DNA from 3 places in the Mesorhizobium sp. M1182 genome. Region 3 is predicted to be linked to each of the others. Evidence: predicted binding sites of a transcription regulator. Region 3 holds the regulator's gene; each other region holds the start of a gene.

Region 1 (4,202 bases), on a different contig from region 3:
CTCTGGTTCGCTTCCTGAATGGTCGCGGCGCGAGCGTTTTGCAGCACGAAATGCTCGGTCGTCAGGCACTGCAGGGCGTGCTGCGCCTGGTCAGGCGGAACCGCAGCGTCGGGAGAACGGGTCATCGACATTTGCCCGCTTCTGCCCGCCGGAACCGACAGGCAGAAGGGACGTCGTCCTACGAGCCGTCAGGACTTGCCGTCGCCGCCGGTGATGGCGATACGCTTGGCCTTTGCCTGGGCGCGCTCCGTCTTGGGCAGCGTCACGCTGAGCACACCGTTCCGGAACGCGGCGTTCACCTTGTCTTCGTCGACTTCGTAGCCGAGCGGGATACGCCGCTCGAAACGGCCATAGAAGCGTTCGGAGAACTGCCTGTCCTTGTCCTCGGTCTCTTCGCGCTTCTCGCCGCGCAGCGTCAGCACGCCGTCATCGAGCAGCAGCTCGACGTCTTTCTCGTCCATGCCGGGGATCTCGGCGGTGACGCGGATCTCCTTTTCGCTATCGGAGATTTCGACACTCGGCCAGCTGGCGCGGGCAGCGGAGAAGCCGCCGAGCGACGGCAGCCTCGCGTCGAAGCCGCGGAACGCCTCGTCGAACAGGCGGTTCATTTCGCGATGCAGCGTCAGGAAGGGATCGCCGTCGCCGTTGCGGAACAGGCTGGGGGGCTGATTGTTCTCCCGGCCCCACGGAATGAGATCACGAATAGCCATTGCATAGTCTCCTTTCTCGACTGGTGCATTCAGGCAGCCTGCTTGTTTGCTTCGCCCTGCGCGACCTTCGGCCCGGTCTTCGGCGAGGCGACATCGGTCGCGATGGCGATGCGCCGAGGCTTCATCTCCTCTGGCACCTCACGTACCAGATCGATGCTGAGCAGGCCGTTGTCGAGCGAGGCGCCTGCGACCTTGACGTGATCGGCAAGCTCGAAACGGCGGGTAAAGGGCCGTGTGGCGAGGCCATGATGCAGATACTCCGTGTTGTCCGGCTCCTTGTGCTGGCCGGAGACAATCAGGAGGTTGGGTTCATGAGTGATTTCGAGGTCGTCCTCGGAAAACCCGGCTACGGCGATGGTGACGCGGTAGTTGTTCTCGCCGCTGCGCGCGATGTCATAGGGCGGCCAGGCGTCGAAGGCCTGCGGAGCATTTTCCAGCAGGTTGAAGACGCGGTCGAAGCCGATGCTCGACCGATAGAGCGGGGAAAAGTCGAATGCGGTTCTCATAGCTACATCCTCCATCGAGCAACATAGATACGAGGGGCGCCAAAGAGCTGGCGCTCCCTGGTTCCGCCGGCCCCATTTCGGCGACCGGTGCCTTCGATCTGGTTATTGTCCGCCGCAAGTCAAGACCCGGTGGCTCTCGCGTTGCCGGTTTTTCGGGCCGGTTTTCGGTCGGTTCGGCGAGGCTGCCAATCTCGCCACAAGTGGGGAGATGTCCGGCAGGAGATTGCCTGTTGGTTTCAATTGCCAACGCTGACTTCCCCGGCCGGTTATTGTCTGCAGCAGGTCAAGATCCAGATTTCTTGTGTTGCCGGGCCCGTTCCCGGCACTCGCAGATGGAGCTGACCATGACACGCGACGAGATCATTTCTGTGCTGGGCCCGGTCGACGAAGCCGTGATCGCCGACATTGCGGCGACGGACGGGACGGTCCAGGAATTGCGCGAGGCCCTGGCCTGGATCGCCGCCGACGAGGCGCTGGTGAACGAGGGCCGACCGCTGCCGACGGCAAGGGTAGCGACGCTGATCGAACTGCTGCAAGGGCCGGACGAGGAGGAATAACCGGCTGCTGCCGCGATGCTCTTGAACCGCGCAAAGGGACGAACCATGTCCTTCAGCGGCGCCGGCCGGCCGCCGGTGCCGCCAGCATAACGTTGCTTGCTCAAACAAGAAGACGATCAGAAAACAAGGAGGAAGTGATGGACGACGTCCGCTTCGCCGAGCCGATCACGTTGAAATTCCAATCCAGCGAGCGCAAGGTCGCCAGCAGTTGGGAAGCCATCGAATGCATGCGCCAGCAGTGGCCGGACCGTGCACGCGGCCGGAGCTGGCGCGCCGCCTATCGGACCTGCCGCGACGCGCTCGACGGCTGGCGCACCGCGCGTGATGCGCGCAAGGCCTTCGTCAGGGCGGCGCGCAAGGCTGGATTGCTCGCAGCGGCCCGCAAGCCTGTCGACCACGCCGGCTAGTCCGGACGCCCTCCGATATTGTGAGATCCAAAACAAAGTGGGGGAGAGTCAGCTACCCCTCTCCCCCGCTTCGGAGGCACTTTGTTTGCTGTCTGGCGGCAGATCGGCTTGCTCCTCAGTGGACGGTGATAATGCCATTTACGGCCCGCCATTCGGACGGTTGGATCAGACGGTGATGAGCCACGCGCACCGAATGCAGCGGGCCTTCGATCTCGCGCTCCCAGAAATCGAGGAAATGCTTCAGCGTCGGGAAATCAGGGGCGATATCGTATTCCTGCCAGATATAGAGCTGAAGCAGGCTTCGATGATCGGGCAGGCGGTAGTGGATCTCCGCCGTGGTGAGGCCAAACCCTTGCATCTGGAGCTGAAAGTCCCTGCTGGTCATGCAATCCTTCCTTTCCCAATGAACCTCGGTCTGCAAAACGCCTCGCCTTCCACATAGGTTCCAGCCGCCGGCAAGCGGCTCAGGAGACGGACAGATTTGGAAATCCGGCCGGGTCATCGCGCCGGAAACGGCGAATGTGCGAACAATTACAGCGTATTGGCACTCTCAGGTGTCGAGTGCTAAAATTTTTGCATGATCCTCTTGAAAGCTGAAAAAAGCGCGACTAGTTCGTATGCGCGCGATGCCTGAAGAAGAGATCGCGCACCCCGTGCCGGGCCGATATTGCCGGTGCGGTCAGGAGGATGTTCGAAGATCTGTTTGTCCCGAGAGGAGAACGACATGGCGTTCCGTCCATTGCATGACCGCATCCTGGTCCGCCGCATCGAGGTCGACGAAAAGACCGCGGGCGGCATCATCATCCCCGACACCGCCAAGGAGAAGCCGCAGGAGGGCGAGGTCATTGCCGCCGGTCCGGGCGCGCGCGACGACAGCGGCCAATTGCAGCCGCTCGACGTCAAGGTCGGCGACCGCATTTTGTTCGGCAAATGGTCCGGCACCGAGATCAAGCTCAATGGCGAGGATCTGCTCATCATGAAAGAGAGCGACGTGCTGGGCGTGATCGAAGCCACGGGCGAGATGAAGAGGGCTGCCTGAGCGGGGCCTGAACAAGCATTCCAGTCAACGAAAAGCTGCCTATCGAGGAGTGTTCCAATGGCTGCCAAAGATGTGAAATTTCATACCGAAGCCCGCGAGAAGATGTTACGCGGTGTCGATATGCTTGCCAATGCGGTGAAGGTGACGCTCGGTCCCAAGGGCCGCAACGTTGTCTTCGACAAATCGTTCGGCGCGCCGCGCATCACCAAGGACGGCGTGACGGTGGCAAAAGAGATCGAGCTCGAGGACAAGTTCGAGAACATGGGCGCTCAGATGGTCCGCGAAGTTGCTTCGAAGACCAGCGACACCGCAGGCGATGGCACCACGACCGCGACGATTCTTGCTCAGGCCATTGTCAGGGAAGGGGCCAAGGCGGTCGCTGCCGGCATGAACCCGATGGATTTGAAGCGCGGCATCGACAAGGCGGTCGACGCCGTGGTCGCCGACCTGAAATCCAATGCCCGCAAGGTGACCAGGAACGACGAAATCGCTCAGGTCGGCGCCATCTCTGCCAATGGCGATGCCGAGATCGGCCGCTTCCTCGCAGAGGCGATGGAAAAGGTTGGCAATGAGGGTGTCATCACTGTCGAGGAAGCGAAGACCGCTGAGACCGAGTTGGAAGTGGTCGAAGGCATGCAGTTCGACCGTGGCTACCTCTCGCCCTATTTCATCACCAATCAGGATAAGATGCGCGTCGAACTCGAAGAACCCTATGTGCTGATCCACGAGAAGAAGCTGTCCAACCTGCAGGCCATGCTTCCTGTGCTCGAAGCCGCCGTGCAATCCGGCAAGCCGCTGTTGATCATCGCCGAGGACGTCGAGGGCGAGGCGCTGGCGACGCTGGTCGTCAACAAGCTGCGCGGCGGCCTTAAGGTCGCGGCCGTCAAGGCACCGGGCTTCGGCGATCGCCGCAAGGCCATGCTGGAGGATATTGCCATCCTGACCGGCGGCACGGCGATCTCGGAGGACCTCGGCATCAAGCT
Region 2 (4,202 bases), on a different contig from region 3:
GCACCTACAAGTTCAACGAGAAGACCTCTTTCAACCTTCAGGCGGCGTATGACGAGTGGAAGAACCTCGGCATTGCTGCCAATGTCGCCTACGATATCGTTCCTGGTCTGACGATCACGGCCGAAGTCGACTATCTCCACGCTGGCAAGTTCGGGGATGTGGACTTCTCTAACTGGACCAATGCCGACAAGAAGAACAGCGTCGGCGGTCTGCTCCGCTTCCAGCGCTCGTTCTGAGGATTGAAGAGCCCGTTGCCGCGTTCGGAGCGGTAACTGCGAGCCTAATTTGCGGCCGAACCATTGTGGTGAGGCTTGTAGAGGTTTCGGCGAATTGCTTGATCACGGACCTCCAATCCGAGCATTTCGTCGATGAGAAGGGCGCCCTGTTCCCGGGCGCCCTTTTTTAAGGGTTATCATCAGACTCTCTCCCGGGGGAACTGTGGGTAAGAAACAACGCATCGTCCTGCAGGCAGCTGTTTTGGCGTCTGCCTTTGGCTTTTTTTTGCTGATCCTGATCCTGCAGATGGTCAGTTTTTTGGTTGACTAGGCACGCGCAAGCGGGATGGATCGCGCAGAGACACGCGGAAGTTTTTTTCGCCAGCGAAACCCCGACGACCTGATGGGGAGTCGCGCCAGCAGGGTGGGCGCCACGTCCAGTGCCACCGACCCTGCGAGATGCCGATCGTTGGCGCGTCTGTCAGTTCGCGCGGCCATATTCATTCTGGTGCCGATCTGTTGCCTTTTCTGCTTTTCCCATGCGTTTTAGGCCGAGCCATTTGTGAAGCGGGCGGTCGATGGATCTGCGCCTCGCGATTGCCTGCCGTTGCCTGGTTGATCTGGGCGGCATAATCCGAGAGCAAACGCTGCAACCGCGGTTCGAATTGCGCGAAGTTGAACCGGACTTCATCCGCCGTCAGGAACTGATGCGTTGCGCCGGGAAAGCCGGCGACCATCACAAGGTCGCCTTCCTTGACGCCTTCACAGGCTATGGGCAGCCAACTCTTCGGCCGGTAAGGCACATTGTCGCGCGCATATGGCCGGGAGGAACCATCAGGAGCGACATAGGCGCGATAAAAGCCGAAGTCGCCTGTGTGGCGCGGCCACATCCAATTGTCCGTTTCGCCGCCGAAGGTTACCGATGCCGAGCGCGGGCGCATAGACAAGGCGCACGTCCTCGATTTCGAGCTTCTGCTGGAGATAGTAGGAGGCGCCGCCATAATAGGCCCCTACGTCGCAGCGGCGATTGGGCTGTCCTTCACATGCGGCGATCAGGGCCTTGCGGTTCGTGGCGAGCCGCTCATAGCGGGCAAACTCATTCAGCTTGTCCGAGACGCCCTTGAGCATTTCGGCGGTCACATCCCGCACGTCCTCGATCACATAGATTCGGCTGCCTGGCGCCGCGGGCAATTCTTCACCCAGGGCTCTTCGCCAGAAAGCCGTCTGTGAGATAGTCCTGGCCCTCCTTGCTGTGGTATTGGATGGATTCGAACACGCAGTGATGATTGGTTGCGACCAGCCCTTGTGGACTGATGAACGAGGCGGAGCATCCGCCCAGTGATACGATCGCGTGAGCGGGTCAGCGTCCAGACGGCCCAGGTGGGCGGGATCGATCTGGAGCCCATCCGCGCGCATGGCCGCGCCCACTTCCGCAGTCTGGCCCGGCATCCACATACCTTCGTCCGCCGACGTAGCCGTGACCGTCCAGAGCAAGGCGATGGCAGTTGCTTTGGCCAAACATTTCAAATTCGAGTTCATGCTGACTGTCGCTGTCATCTTGCCTCCTGTTCTCCGCAGATTGGATTGGTGACTATCGGGATGGCCGGAGTCCTGGCGCCCGCGCGGCGGCCAACACCGTAAGACCGAGTGGACCCGTTAACCGCAAGAGTCCTGATGGCGCTCACCTCTCATATTTGTCGCGCGCCAACGTTTGCGGATCACCCGCTGCACCGATCGTGCCAAATGAATAAGGCTTCAATTACAAATGGTGAGCCTCCCCATCCATGTCCTATCTCCGACGTCTTTCACGTAAAAGGCTCGGTGCTTCCACGCTCGTTTGCTCTTCGCCCGTCCCTCTTCCGTCTTGACTAGCAGGAGCCTACGGCCTATCTCACTGCCGCGTTAGCACTCGCTTCTGGTGAGTGCTAACCACGCTCCGGCAACGGAGAACCGTTCAACATCCGCACCAGGGAAATCCAAAATGGCAAAGTCGAATTTCCGGCCACTGCATGACCGCGTGGTCGTTCGCCGCGTCGAATCCGAATCCAAGACCGCGGGCGGGATCATCATCCCCGATACGGCTAAGGAAAAGCCGCAGGAAGGCGAGATCATCGCCGTCGGTTCCGGCGCCCGCGACGAAGCCGGCAAGCTCGTCCCGCTGGACGTCAAGGCCGGCGACCGCATCCTGTTCGGCAAGTGGTCGGGCACCGAAGTCAAGCTCAATGGCGAAGACCTTCTGATCATGAAGGAAGCGGACATCATGGGCGTCATCGGCTGACACGCCGCCTTTCATCCGCACCATCCAATCTGAATTTCGGGCGAAATGCCCAGGAGTAAAAAATGGCTGCCAAAGACGTAAAATTCTCCCGCGACGCTCGCGAGCGCATGCTGCGCGGCGTCAACATCCTCGCCGACGCGGTGAAGGTCACGCTCGGCCCCAAGGGCCGCAACGTCGTCATCGACAAGTCGTTCGGCGCACCGCGCATCACCAAGGACGGCGTCACTGTCGCCAAGGAAATCGAGCTTGAGGACAAGTTCGAGAACATGGGCGCGCAGATGGTCCGCGAAGTTGCTTCGAAGACCAACGACATCGCCGGCGACGGCACCACGACCGCGACCGTTCTGGCACAGTCGATCGTCCAGGAAGGCCACAAGTCGGTTGCCGCCGGCATGAACCCGATGGACCTCAAGCGCGGCATCGACCTCGCCGTCGCCGACGTCGTCGCGACGCTGATCAAGAACGCCAAGAAGATCAAGACCTCGGAAGAGGTTGCCCAGGTCGGCACCATCGCCGGCAATGGCGACGTGTCGGTCGGCTCGATGATCGCGGAAGCGATGCAGAAGGTCGGCAATGAGGGCGTCATCACCGTCGAGGAAGCAAAGACCGCCGAGACCGAGCTCGAAGTGGTCGAAGGCATGCAGTTCGACCGCGGCTATCTCTCGCCCTACTTCGTCACCAACGCCGAAAAGATGGTTGCGGATCTGGAAGACGCCTACATCCTTCTCCACGAGAAGAAGCTCTCCAACCTGCAGGCCATGCTGCCGATCCTCGAGGCTGTCGTGCAGACCTCGAAGCCGCTGGTCATCATCTCGGAAGACGTCGAAGGCGAGGCCCTGGCCACGCTGGTCGTCAACAAGCTGCGTGGCGGCCTGAAGATCGCTGCCGTCAAGGCGCCGGGCTTCGGTGATCGCCGCAAGGCCATGCTGGAAGACATCGCTATCCTCACCGGTGGCCAGGTCATTTCCGAAGACCTCGGCATCAAGCTCGAGAATGTCGGCCTCAACATGCTCGGCCGCGCCAAGAAGGTGTCGATCTCCAAGGAGAACACCACCATCGTCGACGGCGCCGGCAAGAAGGAAGAGATCCAGGGCCGCGTCGCCCAGATCAAGCAGCAGATCGAGGAGACCACCTCGGACTACGACAAGGAGAAGCTGCAGGAACGTCTCGCCAAGCTGGCGGGCGGCGTTGCCGTCATCCGCGTCGGCGGTGCGACCGAAGTGGAAGTCAAGGAAAAGAAGGACCGCGTCGATGACGCCCTCAACGCGACCCGTGCGGCCGTCGAAGAAGGCATCGTTCCCGGCGGCGGCGTCGCATTGCTGCGCGCTTCGCTGGCCATCACCGTCACCGGCGCCAACTCCGACCAGACCGCCGGCATCAGCATCGTGCGTCGCGCGCTGCAGGCTCCGGCCCGTCAGATCGCGGCCAACGCCGGTGCGGAAGCATCGATCGTCGCCGGCAAGATCCTCGAGAACAAAGGCGCGACCTTCGGCTACAACGCCCAGACCGGCGAATATGGCGACATGATCGCCATGGGTATCGTCGATCCGGTCAAGGTTGTGCGTACGGCTCTGCAGGACGCGGCTTCGGTCGCCGGCCTGCTGGTCACCACCGAAGCCATGATCGCGGAGGCTCCGAAGAAGGAGTCCGCTGGCGGCGGCATGCCGGCTGGTATGCCCGGCGGTGGCATGGGCGGCATGGGCGGTATG
Region 3 (4,202 bases):
ACGGCAGTGAGATAGGTCAGGTCGCCGAGCATCAGCCCGAACGACATGGCCAGCGACGAGTGGAAGCCGGAACCCAGAGCACGCGCAACAAGCGCGGTGACGCCTGGGCCGGGGATGGCCGCGGCGATGCCGAGGGCAGCACTATAGGCGAGGAACCCGGTGAGTGTCACGATTGGCGCTTGTCGCACAATGTTGAAGTTGGGTGAATTCCCTCGGGCCGGATTCGATTGCGCCAGCGCAGCAGGCGACACCGCCGTTCAGGAGCGGCCGTCTTCGTAGGTAACGCGCCAGATGGTGCCGTTACCGTCCTCTGTGACGATCAGGGAGCCATCCTTGGCCATCGCGACACCGACCGGGCGGCCCCAGACGGCGTCGTTCGAGATGACGAAGCCGGTCATGAAGTCCTCATATTCGCCTGTCGGCTTGCCATCCCTGAATTTGAGCCTCACCACCTTGTAGCCGGTCCTAGCGTCACGGTTCCACGAACCATGCATGGCGACGAAGGCGTCACCCTGATAATCCGCCGGGAAGTTCTTGCCGTCGTAGAAGGCTATATTCATCGGCGCCGAATGCGCCTGCATCAATACATCGGGGACAGTGGCCTTGCCGGCGAGGTCTGGCCGCTCGCCCTGATGGCGCGGATCCTCGTTATTGCCGATGTAGTACCAAGGCCAACCATAGAATCCGCCGTCCTTGACCACCGTTGCAAATTCGAACGGCACATTGTCGCCGAGTTCGTCGCGCTCATTGACGACGCACCACAATGCGCCGGTGGCGGGCTGCACGGTCATGCCCGTACAGTTGCGCAGGCCAGTGGCGACAGTTCGGGGATTTTTCCCATCCGGGTCAAAGGCGAGCACATCGGCACGGCCGTCCTCGGAGCCCCAGGCCGCCCCGAGCGGCTTTGATTTGGCCCAGGCGTCGAGACCGCTATCCGGCTCCTTGCCTATATCCTCGGCTACATTCGAGGCGGAGCCAACCGACAAATAAAGCGTTTTGCCGTCCTGCGAGAAGGCGATGTCGCGGGTCGTGTGACCACCCGACGGGATTTGGGCGACAATGGTTTCTGGTTTACCGGATGTCTTCAGGTCGCCATCGCGATAGGGGAAGCGGACGATGCTGTCGCTGTTCGCGACATAAACCCATTGCGGTTTGTCTCCTGGCGGATAGAAGGCGATGCCGTAGGGATAATTGAGCCCCTTGGCGAAGATCGCTTTCTCGATGGGCCTGGCGCTGCCCTCGGCGAGACGATAGACGCGTATTTGGTCGGCATGGCTGTTGGCAACAAACAGGTCGCCATTCGGAGCGACGCGCACGACACGTGGATTGACGATGCCGGATGCGATCATTTCAGCCGAAAAGCCCGACGGCAATTCTGGCTTGGCGCTTTCGGGCCGTTCCGCCACGCCGGCGCCGTTCGAAGCGGATTGGGCGGGGTCGGCTGCCGGCATGTCTCGCGGCCCAATCAGGCGTCGGACGCCAGGCCTGTCGGCGTGCCAATCGCCAAACGCGGCTTCGCCTTTGAGCACATTCTGGTCCGCCTGCTGGGCGGCTGCCGGTGTCGCAACAAGGAGGGCAGCGGCCAAGGCCGCAAAGCCGCCAGGTCGGATCATCAACGTCCTCCGGGATTCGCCTCGAACAGGGGCAAACGGCATCAGGCATTGATCGTTCCAAGCGGCCGTCCAGCACACGAGGATTTGAAGCCGAACCCGTTCAGTTGCCAGAGGCGTAAAAGTCGTCGTCGAGGCGCTTTTCCAGCGCGACCAGATCGGCCGGCAGCGGTAAACCCATCGCCCGCATCTCTTGCAGCTTCTCGCGCAACTGCTCTTGTACCTCGTGCTGATCCTCTGGCTGGTTGATCATTTCTTCGAGCAGCAGACTGATCTGGGCCTTGAACGATTCCAGCGCCATTCTTTTCTCCTCCTTGCGGCAGGCCCGCGGCGGCTCCTAGCTCAGCATGCGCGAAATCAGCTGCGCCGTATAGTCGACCATCGGTACTATGCGCGCATAATTCAGCCGCGTCGGCCCGATGACGCCGAGCGCACCGACGACACGCGCGTCCTTGTCGCGATAGGGTGCCACCACCAGCGAGGAGCCAGACAGCGAAAACAGCTTGTTTTCCGAACCGATGAATATGCGCACGCCTGGGCCTGCCTCGGCGAGGTCGAGAAGCTGGATCAGCCCATCCTGCGTCTCCAGATCCTCAAACAGATGCCGCAGCAATTCTATGTCGGCCTGGGCAGTGACGTTTTCCAGGAGATTGGCGCGACCGCGCACGATAAGCCGCCCAGGCACGCCGCTTTCAGCGCCTGCCCAGACCGCCAGGCCCTTCTCGACCAGATCCTGCGACAGCGTGTCGAGGGCCGCCCTGGTCTCTTCCTTGATGCGGGCGATCTCGACCCGCGCCTCGGCCAGGGTGCGACCGCGGATATGGGCGTTGAGGAAGTTAGAGGCTTCGTGCAATTGCGAGATGGTGATGCCGGCGGGCAGATCGATGACGCGATTTTCGACGTCGCCGTTCTGCGAGACCAGCACGGCCAGCGCCTTGGTCGGCTCGAGCTGGATGAATTCGATGTGCTTAAGCGCCGCCTCATTCTTGGCGGCGAGCACGAGGCCGGCGCCGCGCGACATGCCGGACAGCATCTGGCTGGCCTCGGTCAGCATATGCTCCAGCGTCGCGCCCGAGCCGGAGGCGCGCACCTGGGCCTCGATGGTGCGGCGCTCCTCGTCGGAGAGGTCACCAAGTTCCATGAAAGCATCGACGAAGAAGCGCAGGCCTGCCTGGGTCGGCAGCCGGCCAGCCGAAATGTGCGGCGCATAGATCAGGCCGAGATGCTCAAGGTCGCTCATCACGTTGCGGATGGTGGCCGGCGACAGCGACGACGGCAGGATGCGCGACAGGCTGCGCGAACCGACCGGCTCGCCATCCCTCAAATAGGAATCGACGATGCGCCGGAAGATGTCGCGCGAACGCATGTCGAGCGATTGAAGCGCGGGCGATTGCAGCGCGTGCGAGGGGAGCACGTGCGACTGCAAACCGGGATCGACTGCCTTTGTCATTTCGAGCCAAAACCTCCGCCCCGAAGATATAGACTTCCGCGGTGTCGGCGCAACCGGTCCATTTTCCTTTGCGCCTCACGCCCCGTGCGGCTACAAGCCGGCCAAGATTCCCCGGCCAAGACTCCGAAGAAAGAAGCCTGAATGCGCCCTTCCAAACGCCAATTCGACGAAATGCGCCCCATCTCCTTCGAGCGCGGCGTCTCCAAGCATGCGGAAGGCTCGTGCCTGGTGAAGTTCGGCGACACGCATGTGCTGTGTACGGCCAGCCTGGAGGAAAAGGTGCCGGGCTGGATGCGCAACTCCGGCAAGGGCTGGGTGACGGCGGAATACGGCATGCTGCCGCGTTCGACCGGCGAGCGCATGCGCCGCGAGGCTTCGTCCGGCAAACAAGGCGGCCGCACGCTGGAAATCCAGCGGCTGATCGGCCGCTCCCTGCGCGCCGTGGTCAATCTGCAGGCGCTCGGCGAGCAGCAGATCACCGTCGACTGCGACGTGATCCAGGCCGACGGCGGCACGCGCACCGCTTCGATCACCGGCGGCTGGGTGGCGCTCTACGACTGCCTGCGCTGGATGGAAGCCCGCCAGATGGCGAGCCTGAGCAAGGTGCTGAAGGATCACGTTGCGGCAATCTCCTGCGGAATCCATGATGGCCAGCCGGTCATCGACCTCGACTACATCGAGGATTCCTCGGCCGGCACCGACGCCAATTTCGTCATGACCGGCAAGGGCGGCATCGTCGAGATCCAAGGCACGGCCGAGGGCGAGCCGTTCTCGGAAGAGCAGTTCGCGGCGCTGATGGGGCTCGCCAAGAAAGGCATTCAGCGCCTGGTCAGCTTGCAGCAAATGGCGGTGGCTTAGCTGCGGTCCAATATTGATGAGATTGGCGATCCTGTGACTCCTTCCGCAATCCTGGAATCAGCACTCTACGTGACCGACCTTGCTGCCGCGGAACGGTTCTATTCGGGCGTGCTCGGGCTCGATCTGCTCGGTAAGGTCGATGGCAGGCATCTCTTCTTCCGCTGCGGCGACGGCGTGCTGCTTATCTTCAATGCCGAGGCCACCAAAGTGCCGCCGCGGGCCGACGCCAAGCTGCCCGTGCCGCCGCATGGCGCGGTCGGCCAGGGCCATCTTTGCTTCGCCGC

The links. Region 3 encodes HrcA, which represses chaperone genes, less so after heat shock. Its sites were predicted from a motif close to GTTAGCACTCNCNNNNNGNGAGTGCTAAC; they were not measured.
Region 1: the regulator HrcA is predicted to act here: its motif matches at 2,721-2,749, upstream of NKH33_RS14505 (co-chaperone GroES).
Region 2: the regulator HrcA is predicted to act here: its motif matches at 2,117-2,145, upstream of groES (co-chaperone GroES).

What each region holds. Positions count from the first base shown of each region.
Region 1 covers NZ_JAMYMD010000010.1:44,721-48,922, reverse strand. The annotation lists gene NKH33_RS14535 (hypothetical protein) at 1-125, opposite strand, end outside; gene NKH33_RS14530 (Hsp20/alpha crystallin family protein) at 189-710, opposite strand; gene NKH33_RS14525 (Hsp20 family protein) at 740-1,216, opposite strand; gene NKH33_RS14520 (hypothetical protein) at 1,561-1,773, shown strand; gene NKH33_RS14515 (DUF982 domain-containing protein) at 1,911-2,180, shown strand; gene NKH33_RS14510 (usg protein) at 2,296-2,565, opposite strand; gene NKH33_RS14505 (co-chaperone GroES) at 2,905-3,219, shown strand; gene groL (chaperonin GroEL) at 3,277-4,202, shown strand, end outside.
Region 2 covers NZ_JAMYMD010000024.1:21,476-25,677, forward strand. The annotation lists gene NKH33_RS23475 (porin) at 1-236, shown strand, start outside; gene NKH33_RS23480 (S46 family peptidase) at 716-1,156, opposite strand; gene NKH33_RS33285 (S46 family peptidase) at 1,050-1,772, opposite strand; gene groES (co-chaperone GroES) at 2,197-2,493, shown strand; gene groL (chaperonin GroEL) at 2,556-4,202, shown strand, end outside.
Region 3 covers NZ_JAMYMD010000025.1:49,210-53,411, reverse strand. The annotation lists gene NKH33_RS24130 (LysE family translocator) at 1-170, opposite strand, end outside; gene NKH33_RS24125 (PQQ-dependent sugar dehydrogenase) at 258-1,613, opposite strand; gene NKH33_RS24120 (hypothetical protein) at 1,714-1,911, opposite strand; gene hrcA (heat-inducible transcriptional repressor HrcA) at 1,948-3,060, opposite strand; gene rph (ribonuclease PH) at 3,202-3,918, shown strand; gene NKH33_RS24105 (VOC family protein) at 3,952-4,202, shown strand, end outside.